DNA from 2 places in the Paenibacillus sp. FSL H8-0259 genome. Region 2 is predicted to be linked to the other one. Evidence: riboswitches for the same ligand, from Rfam matches in the RefSeq annotation. Region 2 holds a riboswitch; the other holds the start of a gene.
What was found. Region 2 has a riboswitch for cyclic di-AMP ahead of NSU01_RS17695 (alpha/beta hydrolase). Riboswitches for the same ligand answer to the same signal wherever they lie in the genome.
Positions count from the first base shown of each region.

Region 1: it holds a riboswitch for cyclic di-AMP, as region 2 does, so the genes downstream of both, NSU01_RS09090 (hypothetical protein) here and NSU01_RS17695 (alpha/beta hydrolase) in region 2, are expected to answer to the same signal.

Region 1 is NZ_CP150147.1:2,131,109-2,142,057, reverse strand. Features, by position in the region: gene NSU01_RS09105 (endo-1,4-beta-xylanase) at 1-271, opposite strand, end outside; gene NSU01_RS09100 (MATE family efflux transporter) at 919-2,304, opposite strand; gene NSU01_RS09095 (SPFH domain-containing protein) at 2,483-3,904, opposite strand; gene NSU01_RS09090 (hypothetical protein) at 3,927-4,472, opposite strand; cyclic di-AMP (ydaO/yuaA leader) riboswitch at 4,627-4,813, opposite strand; gene NSU01_RS09085 (glycoside hydrolase family 88 protein) at 5,086-7,488, opposite strand; gene NSU01_RS09080 (hypothetical protein) at 7,485-8,681, opposite strand; gene NSU01_RS09075 (polysaccharide deacetylase family protein) at 8,789-9,589, opposite strand; gene NSU01_RS09070 (DUF1961 family protein) at 10,161-10,856, opposite strand; gene NSU01_RS09065 (hypothetical protein) at 10,853-10,949, opposite strand, start outside.
Region 2 is NZ_CP150147.1:4,158,349-4,169,297, forward strand. Features, by position in the region: gene NSU01_RS17665 (glycerophosphodiester phosphodiesterase) at 1-80, shown strand, start outside; gene NSU01_RS17670 (glycerophosphodiester phosphodiesterase family protein) at 77-811, shown strand; gene NSU01_RS17675 (ABC transporter ATP-binding protein) at 858-1,949, shown strand; gene NSU01_RS17680 (sugar ABC transporter permease) at 1,946-2,824, shown strand; gene NSU01_RS17685 (carbohydrate ABC transporter permease) at 2,837-3,664, shown strand; gene NSU01_RS17690 (extracellular solute-binding protein) at 3,731-5,041, shown strand; cyclic di-AMP (ydaO/yuaA leader) riboswitch at 5,222-5,354, shown strand; gene NSU01_RS17695 (alpha/beta hydrolase) at 5,362-6,171, shown strand; gene NSU01_RS17700 (MarR family transcriptional regulator) at 6,285-6,971, shown strand; gene NSU01_RS17705 (MATE family efflux transporter) at 7,214-8,566, shown strand; gene NSU01_RS17710 (chromosome condensation regulator) at 8,660-9,511, shown strand; gene NSU01_RS17715 (hypothetical protein) at 9,626-9,814, shown strand; gene NSU01_RS17720 (TetR/AcrR family transcriptional regulator) at 9,862-10,434, opposite strand; gene NSU01_RS17725 (alpha/beta hydrolase) at 10,622-10,949, shown strand, end outside.

The sequences.
Region 1 (10,949 bases), 2.0 Mb from region 2:
AGAATTTGAAATCAACCGCATCCCAGTTATTTACCCGGTTGTTTACGTATAACGCTGCTCCATCGGCATTTCCGTCAAAAGGAACTCCCGTGACTGCACTGAGGCTGGCGCCTCCGGATTGGACTGCCTTGCCTGTGCCGCCCGCAAAGCTTTCGTGGTATACCTTGGCCGGGGCCTCTGCTGCCTGAGCAGCCGGAATATACCCGCCTGCCGGAAGAAGCAGGACGGCTGCAAGTAATACGAGAGAGACTTGCTTGATTATTCGCTTCATGCATTGCACTCCTCTGTATGAATTTGGGTTTCTTTTGAGTTAAGCGCTTACAGTTATGTGAAAGCTGCCCCCCTTCTCAACCCAAATCGTAGCATAATGCAAAAAAAGCGTCTTACCCGAAACTAAAGATTGTACCGTGCTTTTTATAGTTCATTTCACTGGAGTGTCAGAACTAAGAAGCACCTGTCTGCCACTTTATAAGCCGGATGCTATAGAGGCCGGATTAATAGCAGTTGGATTTACTACACTTGCTGATGAGCGAATGTCCCCCTGCTTAATCAGCAGTTGAATAAACAGCACTTAAATCACTCCATTTCATCCAAAGTAGTGAAAACTACCCCTATTAGATGTTGTTTTTCCACTTGCTTCCGCACATCGCTCAGAAATTGACGAATTAAGATACGTTTTTCCACTTGCTGGCCTGAAGAAGCCACTCCTCACTCCTACCGGAGAACACTTGGACAGCCCGACGCGGCTCGACATCATATCGCGCCAGCCTTCACTTCATTACACCACGTGCAGGGAATCTGCACGCGATACAAAAAACGCAGAGCAGCGCCACTTAATAACGGGCAACGCTGCTCTGTTGTCTTACATTTATGGGAAAACTACTTACGGGACAGCCTTTAGATCAGCAGCCACAGCGTTCATATCAGCTTATGCGCAAACCATTTGTCGCCTCTGAAGCGCCATAGAAACACAAATCCCCGGACGGCCCACTCGCAGTTCATCGCCAGCCAGACCCCCAGCACACCGTAGCCTAGGACGATCCCGAGAATGTAACCGAATACGACCCGGAACAGCCACATCGACAGCATGGAGGTGATAGAGGTGAAGCGGGAATCCCCCGCTGCCCGCAGCGCGGACGGCAGAATGAAGCTGACCGCCCACAGCGGAATCTGGGCAATAGCATTCACCAGCAGGACTACAAACAAGTCGTCAATGATCTCAGGAGGCGGAGAGAAGATTGACACCAGCGGATGGAACAGCGGCATCAGGAGCAGGGCGACCAAGGCATACGAGGCTGAACCGATCCAGAGGAAGGACTTGATGAATTTTCTGGCATCCGCCACATCCCCCCGCCCGATGCATTGGCCGACCACCGTTACGATCGTCAGCGACAATGCACTGGCCGGAATCTGAAACACCATCGCCAGCGAGCCGGCAATAGCATTGGTCGCAATCGCATAGGTGCCCATACTAACAATAAAAATCTGGGTCAGCAGCTTGCCGCCATTGAAGAACATCTGCTCAGCTGCAAATGGAATGCCGATGAACATAATTCTGCGCAGCATGGAGACCGGAACATGGAACAGGTCGCGGACCCGCACACGCAGTACCGTGTCAATCTTGAACAGGTACACCAGGGCAAAGATCATGCCCGCATACCGCGCGATATTGACCGCCAGCGTCATCCCCAGCACACCCATGTGCAGCAGGTTAATGAAGACTACGTTCAGTAGTACGTATAACAGATTCATGATCAGCGACAGCATCAGCGAAGCCCGCGTCCTGCCGACGCCGCGCAGCGCACCGCACACCGCCTGAACCACGGCGATCCCCAGATAAGAAATACTGCTGCCGATCATGTAGATCCGGGCATTATCCAGCACATCGGCGGAAGCTGTTCCGAACAGCAGGTTCAGTATCGGCGTGTGGAAGCCCATGAGCAGAAGTCCGATTCCCACGGCGATCAGCGATACCGAGGTAACCGAACCCGCCGTAGCCTGGGATACCATCCGGTCGTTGCCGCTGCCTTTGTACTGCGCAACGACCACTGTCCCGCCGGTAGCAATGGCAACGAATACGTTGATCAGGAATATATTCAGTGAATCTACCATATTCACCGCACTGACCGCCGCCATGCCGGATGAGCTGATCATCGCAGTGTTTACCAGATTAAGCCCGATGATGAAAGCCTGGTCAATCAGGATCGGAATAAATAAAGCTACAATTTGCCGGTAATCCATCCCTTCCCCGGAAAGGTACTTCTCCAGCCATTTTTTGGCCGGCAGTCGAGCCTGAAGCTGCATAAATATATCACATTCTTTTCTGTAGAATAATTGCGAGCAGACAGTACATTCCTTCCAGTTTACTACAAATCTAGCTTCACGTCTGTGACCAGTGAGAAAAACCGGCACACAAAAAAGCAATAAATCCGCAATTCTCCATTAACGAAAGAACGGCGGCTTTATTGCTGCTGTATATGAATTACTGCTCTTTATCCCGGCCAAGCAGTCCGCTGAGCGCTTCGGTCACATTCATACCGGTAAGCGTCTGAGTCAACTCAGGAACCTGGGCCATTATTTTGGCGATATCACCGGTAATTTTGTTCACGCCTGAGGTGGCTCCATCCTGGGAAATCACTGTAATCTTATCCACCTTGGCGAGCGGGGAAGCAATTTTCTCAGCCAGCTCCGGCAGTATTTTCAGGAATTCCACGGTAAGCGCAGCTTGTGTGAACTGTTTGTACGCTTCGGCTTTCTTCTCCAGGGCTCCCGCTTCCGCCGCTCCGGCCAGCTGGACAATCTCCGCATTCGCTCTCCCTTTCGCCAGCTCAGCTTCCGCCGTGGCCAGTCCGCGCTTGGTCGTTGTCGCTGCCTCGGCTTCCGCCTCAAGAATCTGCCGCTGCTTGGCGGCTTCCGCTCTCATGACCGTAGCCTGGTTCTCCGCCTGGGCAGGCTTGATCACCGTTGCCTCCAGCTCCCGCTGTCTCAGCTCGACTTCAATTTCCCGGACTGTGCGGTTGGCCTCCGCTTCCATCTGCGTGATTTTGACCTGTTCGGTAACGAGCGATTGCTTAATTTTGTTCTGCTGCAATTCATACGCAAGATCCGCCTGTGCCTTCTTCACTTCTGTCTCCAGCTTGAAATCCGCCTGCTTGATGTTCAGTTCCTTCTCAAACAGGGATTCCTTCGCGCGGGCGGCGGTTCCCGCTTCAATGGTGGCCTGATGCGCATTGGCTTTGGCAATGGAGGATTCCTTCTCCGCCTCGGCCTGCTTGATCTGAATGTCGCGTTCCGCTTCCGCCTTGGCAATGCTGGCATCGCGGCGGATGCGCTCAATTTCCGGAACCCCCATATTGTCGATATACCCTTTGTCATCCGTAATTTTCTTGATGGTGAAGCTGACGACCTCAAGCCCCATCTTGTCGAGGTCCTCCGAGCAGGTCTCCCTCATCTTGCTGTTGATTTCATCAGGCGTCTTGAGGATGGATTCCACCGTCAATTGCCCGATCAAGCCGCGCAGGTGGCCCTCCACCGAATGCAGGATAATCGTCTCGCGGTCTTCTTCCGGCCGGTCGATGAACTGCTCACTGGCCGTCAGAATAGCGGTGGGATCGCTTTTGATTTTTATCTGGGCGACCGCCTCCAGGTTGAGCTTGATGCCCTGCCGGGAGAACATCGCCTGCGCCGGAATGACATCGAAGCTCATCAGCATCATCGAGATGGTCTTATTGTTCTGGAAGCCGGGGATGACGAACGTACCGCCGCCCTGCACCACTCTTTTACCGCCGAGACCGTATACAATCATCGCCTGATTGGGCGGGACTTTTTTATAAGCGGTCACTATACTGAACAAAGCCAGCAGAATAACAACAACAATGCCCGAGATTAAATAAAGAATAACCATTTGGTCCGACACTCCCCGTCATTTATAATTCTCCGAATTCCCTCTCGAAGAGGGTTACTTCCGCCATTCCCTTATCCACCTTCAAAATAATCACCCTGTCGCCCCTCACAAGCTGCTGGCCGCTTGCTGCCCGCACTCCAATGGAGCGCATCGTTCCGTGCAGCACATATTTCATTTCCCCGGCTGCCCCATCCGCTGCAGGTACACTGATGTATCCAAGCTGCCCTGCCTGCTCATAATCCAATTCATTCATGCTGCTGTCATACCGGGTCATCACCCGGGCCAGCACTGCATACATCAGACAACCTGTCAGCAAGGCAATCATGGTGCAGATCAGCACTACTGCAAGCACGCCCATTCCGCTGAAGCGGATAAGCACATAACCGGAGCCGCCCCAGACTGTGACAAACACCATCAGCGGGAGTATAGGCACAAAGCCCGGCCCCCCGGCGTCACCGCCCCCCGCATGCAGATGACCCGTCAGGCCATGTCCGTGAAGTCCGCCGCTGAGGAGCAGGAGCAGTCCGACCCAGAAGCACACGATAAATATAGTTAAGATAACGATCACCTCCTTAGGCAGTTCAGATCACATTATAAATACACTTTCCCGTTGTTATATGAATTGTTATTTTTGATTCAGACCGTCTTCCCTGCTGCTGCACAGCAAAAAGACCACAGCAGCAACAGGGCTCTCCGTGGTCGGTTAATCGATCATGGCGCTCATCCTCTCTCTTCGAGGCTTACGGGGTTAGCTGACGGATTCGGGCAGCGAGATTGCCCTACCTTGCCGGAGCACCGTTACAGCATGCAGCAAGGATTCACCCCAGGTGAGCGGCCGCTATCTGAGCAAAAGCCGTAATCACCGTTGGTTCCCCCGTTCCCATTACTGGAATTCAGCCATTTGAGAACAGTTAAATTTCATTCGGTTGTTGATTTGAATCTTACGCCTGCAGCCATTTAATGTAAAACGCTGCGGTTGACAAAAGAAGCCAAAAATGCCGTCCCTGCATGAATGAAGGCGTATTCTTTGCTTTCGTTCTTAAGCGGCCGATGATTTACTCCTTTTTGCTCCGTTTCTCTGGAGCAGTGCTGTTACATAGCAAAGAGGCTGTCTAGTAAGCAGTGAATCTGCTTACTAGACAGCCCCGGCCGGCAAATATTATCAATACAGTATAATTTCTTTATCGTTTCTGTGCTTCCAGCTCCCGCGTAAGCTCCAGCGCTTCAATACCGGCCAGCAGTACTATGCCAATTCCGTGAGTATCGTTGAGCTGCCAGGTGAGCTGCTCCTTGTAATAGAGCTTATTGAAGGAGTAGCCTGATCCCCGGCAGACGCCGTAGACATTCCCCTGCTTGTCGATGCAGTATTCGGCAAGGGCGTGCCAGCCGCGTATTGCCGCAGCGGCGTAGGGGTGCGGCTTGAGCAGCCAGCCTCTGCGCACCCCTCTAGCGAAGGCATACACGAACATTGAAGAGCAGGATGCCTCCGCATAGGATTCAGCATCCGTCAGAACTTGATGCCATAGCCCTGCAGCATCCTGTAGCCGCAGATACCCTTCACACAGCTCCCGGAAATAATCCAGCAGCTCCGGCTGCTGCGGGTGCTGCTCCGGCAGAATCTCCAGCAGCTCGGTCAGTGAGAACAGCACCCAGCCGTTGCCTCTGCCCCAAGGCACACCGTTCGGCTTGCCGAATTTATAGTCATAGACATGGTGCATAATGCCAAGCTCCGGCTGGAACAGCCGCGCGCGGTAATGCAGAAACTGGGCCACGGCGTCATCCAGATAGGCAGCATTGCCGGTCAGCTGATAGTACCGGACCAGAAAAGGGGTGCTCATATACAAATCATCACACCACATTGTTCCCTGCATGAAATCGGTCGTGCCCCGGGTGCGGTAGAGCGCACCCGCCTCGTCACGGGACTGTGTCCCTTGAATGTAACGGGCAATGTATTCTGCCGCCCCGGCTGCTCCAGGCAGCGGCTGCACGCTGTGCGCTGCCAGCATCGCCGCACCGAATGAGCCGCAATCATCCAGGGAGTCGATTAGCGCCAGCTGCTGATTAATTCCCGGAGCGCCGTAACGGCCCGTGTCCCAGAGTGAATATTCATGAAGCCGTGTGCACTGCTCAATATGGCCTCTGGTATAAGCGGTGTAATGGGAATCATCCAGCACTGTCCCTGTGCACAGCAGCCCGTATAACGTCACGCCCAGCGGATAATTCCAGCGTCCGTACAGCGTGCTCTCCAGATACGGCCTGACCGCTCCGCCGGGGCGGTCTACCCGCCAGAAGCAGCTCTCCGCCCCTTCCCCAAAGGGAGTATCCATCATAGCCGCCGCAGCAGCCTCCGGTGCAGCCGATGCAAGGAAGGTCCCCAGATACAGCCAGGGTCCTGCCTGCCCTTCCACAGGATGCGGCAAGACCAGGTTCACGGTGTCCGCTTCCGCTTCTCCCCCTGCGTCCGCCGCTTCCAGCCGGAAGCCCCAGTCCGGGCCATCGCAGACGGCCTCGACCAGCAGATCATGGCTGCCGAAGCCCAGCGGCAGCACACATTCAAGCCCGGCACTCCCCCCGGGCTGGATGGCGGCAAGCCTGCCATCCACATAGACCCGGAGTGCCGCCACGTCCCGGCTGCGGAGGCTCAGCCGGGTGTCAGTGAAGCCCGGCGCTGTCACCGCCAGCCGGCTCCAGGCCAGCGCCTTCGCGCCGGGAACCTCGCCGAAGATACGCGCGAGATTCCCGGCGCAAGCCACGGTATCCGGCCATCCGGCCTGCGGATACCAGGCACAGCGGGACGCGAGCGCCGCTTCGGCCGCGCCGCTGCGGAATGCGCTTTGCAGCGGCTCCGCCTGGAGTGCTGCTGTTCCTCCTTGAGGAACGCCGGCGCGCTCGCACTCCGGCTGCAGCATCCATCTGCTCTGCTGCGGCGCGCTGTAAATCCAGCCCTCACAGCCGCTGCGCCCGGCTGTCGGGGCCAGGAAATGCAGCGGTGCGCCTTTCACGCTGCCCGTGCCGAAGATGCCGCCGCAGCCCGTGCCGACTGCGGTAAATTCCAGCAGCACATGGTTCCAGCCCTGGCTTAGCCCGGTCCGGAAGTAGGCCCTGCGGTCCGGAAATACATCGTCGTTCAGATTGGACTGGAACACGGCGGAGCCATTGACATAGACCGTTACCGGACCGAAGCAGCTGACAGCCAGCGGGATATCGCTCTCTGCTTCGCTCCACAGCTTGCCCCAGACATAGACAAATTCCCCGTCCTGCAGCTCCGGCAGCCGTTCCTTCAGATTCATCTCATACCGGCAGTCGGATAGCCGCGGAAAGCTGTCCTCCAGATGCACCCGGTACACCGGAGGCTGCGGCGGATTGGCACCGATATAGCGATTGGCTACGATCGCAAGCACGGATTCGGTATGCTCTCCAGCCGTACGCACGATAGAATTCTGCGGATCAAAATATGCCGGAACACCAGCCTCCACAGTCTTGCTGTTCTTCACAGTCCCGCCAGCCTCCACAGTATGCCCGCTCTTCGCTGCCTCACCACTCTTCACCGTCACCCTTCCATTGCCTGCCTCACCGCCTATCACAACGCCACCTCACCGCCGGGATAGAGGGTGGAGCTGTACAGCCGCTTGGGCTGCGGCAGCTGCCGCCCGGGATGCACCGCCTGCAGCGGGAGCGGTTCGCCGGCATAGACGGCCGCAAGCTCATCCGTATAAATAATGACCTGCTCGGTCCCGCTGCCCAGCAGGTCCCCATGCACGGCGTATCCCTGCTCGGCAAACCGGGCAACGATATTCATATAGCCGTCATAGAGCGCGGGAAGCACAGCTTCGCCCCGGCGGTAAGCCAGAATATAATCCGGCGCATCCTTCCAGAAATGACTTACGGCTTCAACGATCGTCAGCCAGCCGTCCGTGGTGCGCTCTTCCTTCCACAGCTCCTGACCGGACTGGTCCAGCAGAAACATCGCATCTTTACCGCGCAGGCCCTTGCCGTCATCTTCACGGACCATACGGTCGAGACCGGCAATCTGCAGACCCGGCAGGTCGGGACGGAACCGTCCGAGCGCCAGATGCTGCGATTCAATGGAGCCTTCATACCGCCACAGCTCATGCCCGTCACGGTCATACATCACCGTCACACTGCCGCCGATCACCAGCTCCGGCACTCCGTCTCCATTCACATCGCCGACCCACAGACAATCCGCATGATCCTCCAGATCATGGCAGCTCCACAGCCGGTTTCCGTCCGCATCCAGCAGATCATATCCGGCCATGATCTCATCACGCCCGTCTCCGTCAAGATCGAACACCCACGGATAATGCCCCACATTGCCCTGATGGGTCCAGAGCAATTCGAAGCTGGAGTTCAGTGCCCACAGCTGATGATAGCGGTCTTTGAGGATAATGTCGGAAGGATGTCCGCTGCCCTTCAGGTCGGCAATAATGATACAGTCATGGGCTTCCTTGGCCGGTAGCGGATGGACCGACTTGACCTTGCCCGTCGCCCCCTCCAGAATCTGCAGCCGGTCATCCATCACACACAGCACCTCAAGCGCGCCGTCTCCGTCAATATCGAAGATTTGGGCCGGATAATCCGACCCTGAGCTGCCTGCACCATTATCCGGCTTCCCGGTCTGCCACAACAGACGGCCCTCCAGATCATAGGCAGTCAGGCACTGCACCTGATGCGGAATATAACGGACATCCTGGCGGTTATCCGGCTGAACCAGCAGCAGCTCTGCCCTGCCGTCCCCGTCCAGATCACCGAGCAGCATTTTACATCTTGGACCGGCGGCTGAAATATCGATTCCGGCCAGCCGGTGCAGCGATTGATTCGTTTTTTTCACAGTAATTCCTCCTTATCTCTATCCCAGTCCTGTAATCAGCCTAACTCCACAGTCTGTCCTCCAGGCACCCCGACCACAGTTCCGGCAACCTCCAGCCAGACGGCAGCAGCTCCCGGATTGTATACAAAATCCCGTGCGGCAGAAAAAATCAGCCCCCGGCAGGCCTTCATATAATGAACCAGCTCCAGGTTGCTCACATACCAGATGTCGTCCCGGCCGCCGGCCATGGCACAGAAGCGCTCCATCAGCTCCCAGTTGTTATCATTGTCGAATTCGTAGCTATGGCCCCACACATACATCAGATAGAGATACTGGCGCTTATGCAGTCCTATAAAAGTCTCCCCGTGGGCAAGCAAATCCCGGTTATGGTGACAGGTGGCCTGCCACTCCAGCCAGTCCTCCGGGAGGGCGAAACCGCCGCTGCTCTGGACAGTACGGGCATATTCGATGCCCAGATGGGGCAGCAGCCCCTTGATCTCTGCCGTATAGGACCCGTTCGGATAAGACATTCCGCGGACCGGCTGGCGGATTAGCCCTTCCAGTACTTTGCGGTCCTCCATAATATCCTCAACGATATACTCCTGCGGGCAGCGTGCCAGGGTCGGATGGCTCCGCGTATGCGCGCTGACTTCATGACCGCGGTACAAGGCGGCGACTTCCTCTGCCCGAATGCGGTCCCCTTCTCCAAGCAGTCCCGAATTCAGGTGAAAGCTACCCTTGATTCCGTGCATGTTGAACAGGCCGACCAGCCGTTCATCTGCCCGTCTGCCGTCGTCATAGCTCATCGTCAGCGCCTTATGCCGGCCTTGCGGATAGCAGTAATACACTCCAGACATTACGGTTAAGCCTCCTTTACATATGAAAATGAAGATCTATATAAGACACACTTAGGATCTGAACTATATGGCTTGAACTTGTAAAAGACTTCCTCTGCAGAACCTTGCGCTAGCAGGTCTGTTGAGTGTAATAATGAGGAGCAGATAGCAGTTATAGAATGATGGCCAGTTGATGGACGCCCCCCCTTGCGGAGCAAGGATTTCGTCCATGCAGCAAGTCAGATTCTTAAGCTCACTCTATATAGTTGTATTTCCTGCACTTAAAAGACGGCAAAACACGGGTTTTGCCGGGTTAACTGTATTCTGTACAATTAAAAATGGCGAAACGTCTTCTTTTCCAAATATGAGTACTTTTAACTGCATGAAATACAATTAAAGCTCTCGCAGTGCAATAATCGATCGCTTTAGTTGCACAAAATACAGTTAAAGCTTAGGCCCTAAGGGAGCGTCACAGAAAGCCAGCATTTCAAGCAAGGAACCCGGTGCTAATACGAAAGATTACCGGTTCAATCCTCCTGCAGTGCGAAATTTCCCCTATCGCCTCTTTTTTTCTTTTCGTTCCGCCGGGCAATCAAGGAGCATAGACAACCAGATCACTATACTCTGCAATCAGCGGTGCCATTTGCCGGAAGCCGATTCTGCCGCCTGCCAGCAGCGGGCCGAAGGACGAACCGTCATCCACCCAGTGCAGCAGCGGCAATCCGTCCACGGCAAAGGTCACCGCAGGACCCTGCTTCACGACCAGCATGCGGTAGGCTCCGGTCATATCGGCAACATCCGGCAACGGATCAGCGCCTTGCGCGACAAGGTGGAAGCCGTAGCTTTTGCGCAGATTGCAGGTGTGAAAGGACCGCTCCTCTTCCCACATCCGGCGGAAATATGAGATGTGGAAAGCATTCATCTCCCCATGATGGTACTGGTCATACTCCCCCGTGCGGACCGGCAGGGACGGATCAAACAGATCCTTGCCCCCGGCGCCGACAGCAGCGAAGAACAAAATAGCCAGTCCGGGTTCCCGCAGCGGGCGGAACTTCCACGATACCGCAAGCTCCGCCGGACAAACCTCCGGGCACCAGAAGACCACATTCGCCTGCTGCCCTTCTTTTGCATCCCGTTTACTCTCCAGCCTTAAACGTCCCTGCGGAAAGGTAACTATGCCGTCGCCTTCCATCCGGAAACCTTCCACATGCCCGGGTCCTTCCAAAGTATTGCGGTAGATCTCCCGCCAGCCTTCCGGAATCAGCGTCAAGTCCTGCTGCGCAGTCACTCAGCCGCCACCGCCTTTCCGGCATCCGCCTCTGCTCCTGCTCCCCGCTCCGGAAGAGCTTCAGCAATCAGCTCCAGGGCAATGATCGTGTTC
Region 2 (10,949 bases):
TGATGCTGGAGGCCGGTGTAGACGCGATCATCACTGACCGTCCGGATGTCTGCTATCAGCTTAGAGAGGTATGCGCATGAAGCAGACCCAGATACTGGCTCACCGGGGAGCAAGCGCCTATGCACCGGAGAATACGATGGCCGCATTCGGGCTGGCTCTCGACATGGGGGCGCATGGTATTGAACTGGATGTGCAGCTGACCCGGGACGGGAAGCTGGTGGTGATCCACGATCTGTCCATTGACCGGACTTCGAACGGGACCGGTCTGGTCGGAGAACTGACGCTCGAAGAGCTGCGGCAGTATGATTTCTCGTATGCTTTTGCCGTGAAATACGGAACGGACGGAAGCCGCCTGCCGGAGCTTGGCGAGGTGATGGAGTTCGCCATGAAGCACGGGCTGTACATCAACATCGAGACCAAGGATTATTCCCGGCCTTACGGTGAAGTGAATATGCGGACAGCGGAGCTGGTGCGCCGTTATGGCTACACAGAGAATACGCTGATCTCTTCGATCAATCACAATGCCGTGGCCCGGCTGAAGCGCGATTACCCGGAGCTCAGGACGGCGATTGCGTTCATGGAAAGCTTCTACCGGCTGGAGGCATATGCGGCGAATTGCCGGGCGGATGTACTGCATCCGTATTATCTGGGGGTAGATGAAGCCTTCATGGAGCTGGCGGACCGCAGCCGGTTCGAGGTTAATCCCTGGACAGTGGACGATGAGGCAGAGATGATCCGCTTGCGGAATCTGGGGGTTACGCGGATTATGACCAATAAACCAGACCTTGCACGGGAGTGCCTGAAGCACTGAGAGACGAAAGGAAGCAGGCGGAAGACCACTGCTGGAGGAGGAGAATATGAGCGGCATCGTTCTGGAAAAGGTAACCAAGAAATACGGCGACAAGCTGATTATTGAGGATTTGAATCTGACGATTGAGAGCGGCAGCTTCACGGTGCTGGTCGGCCCTTCCGGGTGCGGCAAGTCTACAACGCTAAGAATGATTGCCGGACTGGAGCATTCCACGGAAGGCTCGATTCACATCGGCGGGATAAGCATGAATCAGGTAGAGCCGGGCAAACGGAATCTGGCGATGGTATTTCAGAATTATGCCTTGTACCCGACCATGACGGTCGAGAAGAACATCGAATACGGGCTGAAGAATAACAAAGTGCCGAAGGAGGAACGCCAGCGGCTGATTACTGAAATTGCGGAGACCGTTGGACTGACCAGGCATTTGCACAAAAAGCCGGAGTTTCTCTCCGGCGGTGAACGCCAGCGGGTCGCCTTGGCGCGGGCCATGGTGAAGAAGCCTGCCGTGTTCCTGATGGACGAGCCGCTGTCCAATCTGGATGCCAAGCTGAGGCAGCAGATGCGGGCGGAGCTGATCGAGCTGCATAAGAAGCTGGGTGCGACCTTTGTCTACGTAACCCATGACCAGGTGGAGGCGATGAGCATGGGCACCCGGATCGTGCTGATGGATAGCGGGAAGGTCATGCAGGAGGATAACCCGCACAACCTGTATTACGATCCGGCCAACCTGTTCTCCAGCCGTTTCATCGGCACCCCGCCGATGAATATTCTCGCCCTTGACCGCTGCGGGGAAGACATCCATAAGCTGGCTCCGCAGCAGGCCCGGTATCTCGGCTTCCGGCCGGAGAAAGCGAAGTTTACCCTGGAGCCGGGAATGGAGCCGGACAATACCGTTAGCCTGACGGGTACGCTCAGCGGCCGGGAGCTGCTCGGGTCGGAGATTATCTACAAAGTGCAGCTGGAGAACGGGCTGAGCATTTCGGTGAAATGCTTCGACCGTCCGGAACGCGAGCTGGAAGCCGTGAGACTCTACGTGAAGAAAGAGCATCTGGCATTCTTCGACGCACAGGAGCAGCGGGTCCGGGTAGCTGCACAGTCCGGAATCAGCACAGCCGGAAGCACCGGTGATTCGGCATGAAGCGGCTGCGTCCGTCCGTGAAGGTGCTTCCCTATCTGCTGGTTGCTCCGGCAGTGATCATCCTGACGGTATTTTACCTCTATCCGATTCTGTACAACATCTATTTGAGCTTCTTCACCTGGAATATGCGCGGACCGATGAAGTTCGCCGGACTCAGCAACTATGCAGAGCTGTTCAGCGGCCGGGATTTCCTCCATACCCTGCTCAATACGCTGCTGTACATGGGGATGGACGTTGGGCTGGTGATGGTGCTGGCGATGGGGCTGGCGCTTTTTTTACAGAAAAACACGCCGCTGAACCGCTTCATCCAGACGCTGAGCTTCACGCCCAATATCATCTCGCTGGTATCCGTATCGCTGATCTGGATGTGGCTGATGAACACGGATACGGGGCTGTTCAATTACCTGCTGTCTGTGCTGGGAGCAGCGCCGGTGGGCTGGCTGACCGATAAGGATGTGGCGCTGTTCTCGCTGGTGCTGGTCTCGGTCTGGAAATCCGTCGGATTCAATGCGCTGATCATTTGCTCCGCCTTGGGCTCTATTCCGGGTTACCTCTATGAGGCTGCGGCTCTGGACAATGCGTCCAAGCGTTCCGTTTTCTTTCAAATTACGCTGAAGATGATCTCACCGACCTTGTTCTTCCTGATCCTGATGAATATCATCGGCTCCTTCCAGGTGTTCGAGACGATCAATATCATGACGCAGGGCGGTCCGTCCAATGCCACGAACACGCTGATCTTCAGCATTTATAAGCAGAGCTTCGAATATTACCGGGTCGGCTACGCCTCCGCAATGGCGGTCGTGCTGATGGGTATCGTGGGGCTGATTACGATTTTCTACTTCAAAGCACTGAATAAACGGGTTCATTACCGCTAAAGGGGTGAGGAAATGAAGGTTTGGGTCCGGCTGCCGGGCGCAGGACTGCGGATCATTGTATCTGTTCTGCTGATTGTGATCTTCCTGATGCCATTCTATTGGATGATCCTCACCGCGTTCAAGACGCTGGGCGAGGTGCTCCGGATGCCGCCGAAATTCTGGGTGGATTCGCTGCAATGGCAGAATTTTCGGGATGCTTTTACGAGGATTAACTTTCTGCATTATACCCGCAATTCCCTGATCATTACGCTCGGGACGATGCTCGGCCAGCTGGTCGTTGTTGTGCCGGCAGCCTATGCATTCGCAAGATATCAATTCAAGGGTAAAAATGCGCTGTTCGGCATCGTGCTCGCCACCATGATGATTCCGGGCCAGCTGATCTTCCTGCCGATCTTCGTGATGTTTGCGAAGTCCGGACTTCTGAACACTTATGTATCGCTCATCGTGCCCTTCATTGCCAGCGGTACGGCCATCTTCATGCTGCGGCAGACCTTCATGCAGGTGCCGGATTCCCAGCTGGAGGCAGCCCGTCTGGATAATGCCAGTGAGTTCAAAATCATCTGCACGATCATGATGCCTGCCGCTGTGCCCACCTTGTCCACACTCGCGCTGCTGACGTTCATCGGGACGTGGAACAGTTACTTTTTCCCGCTCGTATGGACCACAACAGATGCTGTCCGGACCTTGCCGCTTGGAATTCAGAAGCTTCAGGATGTGGAGGGGCTCAGCCCGCAGATCGTGATGGCCGGGAATATGATGCTGATCGTGCCGATTCTGCTGGTCTTCCTGATTGCACGCAAGCAGATTATCAAAGCGTTCACCTACATGGGAGTGAAGTAGCGGGAATACCCTGCGGCCTTGCATGTTGAATACCAAATACAGCAGTTCATGGAGGAGAAACGAATAATGAAGGTATGGGGAAAAAGAGTAGCTCCGCTGCTCGCCACTGTTGCACTGACCGCCGTTCTTGCAGGCTGTGCCACCACCGAAGCCGAATCCAGTGTAGCGGCCTATGAGAAAGGGGATTCCGTTACCGAGCTGAACTTCTGGACCTCCGCCGTGGAGGATGTAAATCAGAATCTGGTGGACCAGTTCAACGAGACCAAGGGAGCCGAGCTGAATATCCATGTGAATGCTGAATATCAAGGCGATTACTGGGAAATGCAGCAGAAGATCAACGCTGCAGCCATAGCGGGTACGCTGCCGAATGTTTTTATTGATGAAGTGGCGATGACTAAGGGCTTTGCCGACAGTGACATTATTGCCAATCTGGAACCGTTCATGGAAACGGACAAGTTCGACACCTCAGATTTCAAAATCGGCGACCTCGGCAACCTGTATCTGGGCGAGGATCTGTATGCCTTTCCGCATATGCGGAGTGTTCCCGTGATGTATGTAAACAAGACGCTCGCCGCTAAAGAAGGGCTGGATCCGAACGGACCGGCGACCTTTGCCGAACTGGAGGCCTATCTGCAAACCGCTTATGATGCTACCGGCCAGCCGCCGATGTACCTGTTCAACTATGACTTCTGGGTGATGGAGGCGCTGTTGCATTCGTACTCGGATACTAATGTGGTCAATGAGGATGAGACGAAATCCAATATCAACAGTGAAGGCGCAGTGAAGCTGATCTCCTTCATTGAGGATCTGGAATCCAAGGGACTAATCAAAGTACTCGGGGTCACGGACAAGGATGCCTACTATGCCTCCATTGCCAATCCGGGCACAGCGCTGATCTTCTCCAGTGTCGGCGGCTACAAAACGTTTGCCGGCATGGCCGCGGAGAGTGGAATTGATCTCGGCGTATCCATGATTCCTGCCGGAGAAGACGGCAAACGGGGCGTTCCGGTCGGCGGATCGAATACGTATCTGGCGAATACGGGAACGGATAATGAGAAAGCAGCCGCTTTTGAATTCATGAAATGGCTGTCGGATACCGAACAGGCGGCGTATGCTTCTGCCAATACGGGATATCTTCCGACCCGTCTAACCTCCCTGGACACAGACCTGATGAAAGAGACCATTGCCGCCTTCCCAGGCTACAAGGTCGCTTCCGATGAGCTGGAATTCAGCAAAATGCGTCCGATGACCGGTACGTACCATGAGATTGAAGATCTGATGGGCACACGCATCAACGATATCTGGCTGGAGAACCTGCCAATTCAGGACAGCCTGGACACGCTCGCCAAAGAGGTGGATGACATCCTGAACCGCTGATTATAGATGATGTTTAAAGCAAGCAGAGCAGTGAGTCTCCAGTAACGGGAGAATCGCTGCTCTGTTTTTTGGGTTCACTGCGGCTGGTTTCTGCGCGTGTTGGGCAAATTCACCTAAGCTATTCATTCATAGACGAATATGGGCTATACTGAAGTTTCTGTTAATCTATATCCGCAAAAATATATGTAATCGCTGAGTTCCGTAATGGAAGCGGGGAAACCAAGTTTTCTGGGGTGAATCTCGAGGAATCGAGTAGGGCTACTCTTCAAGCCCGAATCCGGCAGCTAACTCCGTAAGCGACATGAGAGGATGCACAGGTAATGCCGTATATTGACGTCAATGGAACTACCCTCTATTACGAGGTGTCGGGCAGTGGTCTGCCCATTGTTTTTATTCATGATTATTCGACTTCACATCATCTGTTCGAGCCTCAGGCGGAGTATTTCAGCAAGCGGGCGAAAGTGATCTTGTTTGACCTAAGAGGGAATGGGCAATCCGGTAAAATGGATGTGGAGATCAGCCGGATTGTAGACACGCAGTGTGAAGATCTGAAGGGATTATTGGATGGACTGTCCGTAGAACGGGCCGTCATCGTAGCTTGTTCCAGCGGTGCTGTGCTTGCCCAGAAATTCGCCTATCTGAATCCTGAACGGGTAATTAATCTGGTGTTGGTGGACAATTACATCCTAGGAGATTGTACGTCCAAAGGCAGCAAAGTGCTGGAGCTCTTTCAAATCTGCGCATGGGCCGCCCATTATCTTCCGGCTGAAATGTTCATCCGTTCTTTGCGCATTACATATAACAAATGGCTGTCTGCGTATCATATTCTGAGAAGAGAGCTTGTCCATGAACGGACAACAGAATTGATTAAACAGCGTCTGGCACTAAGACATACGGACAGCTACGGGTTTGCACTAAGGCTGCAGGTTCCCGTTCTTTGTGTATCAGGCAATCAGAATGAGCGGGTTCTGGAGCAGGTGAGACAAACAGCGGCCAAATATCCGCTCGCCACGCTGGCAATACTGGAAGATGCCATGTATCCCAGCCATTTATGTCAGCCGCAGCACTTCAACCGGCTACTGCTTGATTACCTGAAAGACCAGCAATGCTTCCAGCGGAAAATTTATTAACGGCACCTGTAGAAAATTTTTGACAAGTATAACAGGTACCGTTATAATAAATTCAACAGGTACCGTTACATTGATTGACAGGTACCGTAAATATATCCCTGGGAGGATTCATAATGAATATGAATGCTGAATTGTACGACAAGCTCGCCAAGCTGCAATGGCTGCTGCAGAGACAGCATCTGAAGAACCACGCCGCTGTTGGCCCTATGGCAGATACGTCACGGGGACAAGGCAGGATCATGGCGTTTCTCCGGATGAAGGACGGAATCAGCACCAAGGATTTATCCTATATGCTGGACATTCGTGTATCCTCGCTCAATGAATTGCTGGCCAAACTGGAGAAGGCCGAATATATTACCCGTCAGCCTTCCGAGACAGATAAACGCATCATGCTGATTTATCTGACGCCGAAAGGGCGGGAGGAAGAGGGCCAGGAGGTTGAGGGCGGCAGCATATTTTCAGTCCTGTCTCCAGAAGAACAGGCAGCCTTCGGTGAATACCTGGTCCGCGTCATTACAGCCTTAGAAGAAGAACTAGGAACAGATGCAGACCGTGATGTAATGGCTATGTGGATGGAGGCCGCTAAGGAGCGCATAGGATCAGAGGAATTCGACAAGCTGATGGCCATGCGCGGACAAATGAGCAGAATGTGGGGAAATATGGATGACGGACGCTTTAGCGGAAGATTCCCCGGATTTGGCCGGGAAGGTCAAGGCGGCGGCATGAACGGCTTCGGCTGGCCTTCCAGAGATGGTAGAGACGGCTCGAAGGACAACTCCAGTGATTCGGATGACAAGTAAGTAAAGCATTTCCTATTAGCAGCAGCGGCGCTGTCTTTCCCGAAGAACTGAAGGCAAAGGCAGCGCAATAAAGATTTTACCAAATACAGTCTGAAACTGACGATTAGTCAACACCCGCTCACGAGACCCGTATTGTCATTTGTTACGGGTTTGTTTGGTGCGGCGCAAAGTTCGCAATCAATTTATAGTTAGAATTCTAACTAATATAGAGACTAACATACAGGAAGAAAGTGGTGAACCGCATGGATACAGAAAACCTTCATTACTTTGAGAAGGCACCGGTTGCAAAAGCCGTAGCGCACTTCGCAATACCAATGATGCTTGGAACGTCAATGAGTGTCATCTATTCCATTTTAAATGCCTTTTTCATAGGCACCCTTAATAATACTGCCATGTTAACCGCACTTGCCTTAACCTTACCGTTATTCGCGGTCATTATGGCGCTGGGTAACCTGATTGGTGTCGGCAGCAGCGCCTTCATTTCCCGTTTGCTGGGAGAGAAAAATACGGCTGATGTTAAGCATGTATCTGCATTCGCCTTTTACAGCAGCCTGGTTCTCGGTCTTATCGCGATGGCCGTCGGCCTGCCGCTCATTGATTCTATCGTACATGGCCTGGGGGCAACGCCTGACTCCTTCGGATTTACCAAGGACTACGTCACCATTATGCTTATTGGCTCACCCTTCGTCGTATTGTTCTTCACACTGGAGAGTATTGTCCGCTCGGAGGGAGCCGCGATAACATCTATGATTGGTATGCTGCTTAGTGTGGCCGTGAATATAATTCTCGATGCGCTGGTCATCTTCGTCTTCCACTGGGATGTAATCGGTGTTGCGTCTGCCACGGTCATTTCTAACATGGTTGCGAGTGCTTATTACGCCTATCATATAGGATTTAAGAGTCGATTCTTAACAGTCTCACTGAAACAATTCAAGGCCACTAAGGTCATTCTAAGAAATGTATTCAAAATCGGAGTTCCCGTCTTTGTAATGAGTCTCTTCATGGGTGCCATGTCGCTTATCTTTAACCGTTTTCTGGTTGAGTATGGGGAGCAGGCTATTGCGGGCTTCGGAATTTCCTCACGATTGCTGCAATTTCCCGAGTTAATCCTGATGGGCTTAAGCGAGGGCGTCGTGCCGCTTATTGCCTTCTCTTTTACAGCCAACCGGTTGCGCATGAAGCATACTATTCAATTTACGATTAAAACCATACTGGCGCTAGCTGTCGTGTTCGGCGTTATTGTCTACCTGATCTCTGACCACTTAATCGGGCTGTTCACGAATGACCCGCAATTGATTGAAATGGGCAGCTACATCCTGCATGTGACATTCTTATCCCTGTTCATTACAGGAATGACGACGCTATTTACGGGGATCTTCCAGGCAACAGCACAAGGAACCGCCGCCTTCATTATGTCAGTTATTCAAGGAATTACTCTGATTCCTGTGCTCTACATTGCCAACCGCTTGAACGGATTCCATGGGGTGGTCTGGTCGCTGGTCATTTCCGATGTCGTGGCGTTCCTGGTCGGGGCCATCATGCTGTATGTTCTGCGGAACAAATTACAGCCGGACTTGGTGAGTTTAGCACAGTAGGATCTGGATTCCGCGCTTGATAAGACAGCCAAGGATAGATACTCTAGAGGGAGCCGCAATAATACCGAAGTCTTCAATGAAGGAGCGAGATTCATGAATGTGGTGGAAAAAGTGCCTTCCATAGCAGCTGGTTACCGTCATACTGTCCTGCTTAGGCCGGATGGGGCGGTAATGGCTGTGGGCGACAATAAATATGGTCAATGTGACGTAAGCGGCTGGCAGGATATGGTGGCAATCGCTGCAGCTAATGCCCATACAGGGAATTCACATACCCTCGGACTCAGACCGGACGGTACGGTGGCCGCTGTGGGCTGGAATAAGCATAATCAATGTGAGGTAAGCGGCTGGCACGGTATCGTGGCGGTTGCTGCGGGTTGGCGCCGTTCGGTTGGCATTCAATCGGATGGCACGGTAGTGGCCGTTGGCCGGAATAATGAAGGTCAATGCGATGTACACAGCTGGCGTGATATTATAGCGGTTGCAGCTGGCGACTGGCATACCGCCGGACTGAAACGGGACGGCAAGGTGACAATTACGGGGAATAACCGGTATGGCCAATCCAATGTTAGCAGCTGGCGCGATATCGTGGCGATAGGGGCAGGTTATCTTCATACCGCCGGCCTTAGAGCAGATGGCACGGTGGTGGCGGCAGGCCGGAATCATGAAGGTCAATGCGAGGTAAGCGGCTGGCATGATATCGTTGCGATAGCGGCTGGCAGTCATCACACCATCGGTCTTAAAGCAGACGGTACAGTGGAAGCTCAAGGCTGGAATAAACACGGCGAATGCAATATAAGTGACTGGCGCGATATCGTGGCGGTTGCGGCAGGCTGCGCTCATAGCGTTGGCCTTAAGTCAGATGGCACGGTGATAGCTGCGGGTGATGATACATATGGTCAATGCGAGGTGAGCAGTTGGCCTTTCGGACAGCTGGAGGACTATTGAGAGCAGGATGAAATACGAATAAATCATACGAATAAGGGCATTGTAATCAATGGAAAAGTTGATAAAAGATGATCGTAAATCGCGGCATTTTGAATTTCCCGGGAGGTTAAGACAATGACAAATCAGGATCCGAAGGAGCTTCTTCGTCTAAAGCACGAGCAAGATGAGCACAAAAAGCAGTTCACCAATTTTGCCCGGAGTGTCAGCGCCCATGGCGAGGCAGAAGCCGGCCAGGAATTTAGTGTTGACCGTGTGCCTGACGATCAGAACCGTATGAAATCTGTAGAGAACAAACGGGATTAACTTAAAAAGTTAAATGAAGCCGGTCCCTTTCGGGACCGGCTTACTCATTATTTGCTTTGCAGATAATAATCAATGATCACCCTGGCGGTTTCCCGGGCATGCTCCGCAGGCTTGGGATCGGTCTGCAGCATGGCTGCAGTAATCGCGCCTTCCACTAACAGAGACAGACCGCTGGATAAGGCTTCGCGATTCACAGACGGACATTCATTAAGAACAGAATCGATGTATTTTTTCATAAAAGCTTTGTAATTACGGGCTGCTTCATAGTAAGGATGGGAGTGATCCATGAATTCCGCTGCCGTCTTAATGTACACGCAGCCATTAAATTCCGGCTCCCCGAACCATTCTCCGAGCATATCGAATACAGCCAATAATTTGTCTCTGGGCGTTTTTGCGCTCTTGTTGACTGAGTCTTCGAACCGTTTTCTCCACTCGTCATCGTACTTCATGAGATAAGAAAGGACAAGCTCATCCTTGGAACGGAAATGATTGTAGAGCGTCATTTTGGCTATGTTCGATTCAGAGACAACCTGGTCTACACCGGTAGCCCGGATTCCCTGTTTATTAAATAAGTCGGAGGCGACAGTTAGGATATGTTCTTTTTTACTTTTATTAGCCACAGGATTCCCTCCGGTTCACAGTATTTCAAAAGTATACAGATCAGTCTATCTATTATAAATGGCTCACGGTTACTACGCAAATGATAAATCTAAAAAAAATAACTTGAAACTATACAGACCTGTATGTATACTATTGAGTATCGGAACAGGTAAGCTGGTTACCGGTAACAATGGGGAGGTTGGTTCAATGACTATACAATACAGCTATGCACAAGTTGAAGGTTTGAATATTTTTTACCGCGAGGCAGGGAGCAGGGAGAAGCCAACACTTCTTCTGCTGCATGGATTTCCTTCTTCATCGCATATGTACAGAAACCTTATTCGTGAACTCGAAGGCGATTACCATATCGTAGCTCCGGACTATCCCGGTTTCGGGAACAGCGATCAGCCGTCAACTTCAGAATTCACGTATACCTTCGACAATCTTGCCGTGCTGATCAATGCATTCGTTGAACAATTGAACCTGAACCAATATATCCTGTATGTTCATGATTACGGTGCTCCGGTAGGCTTCC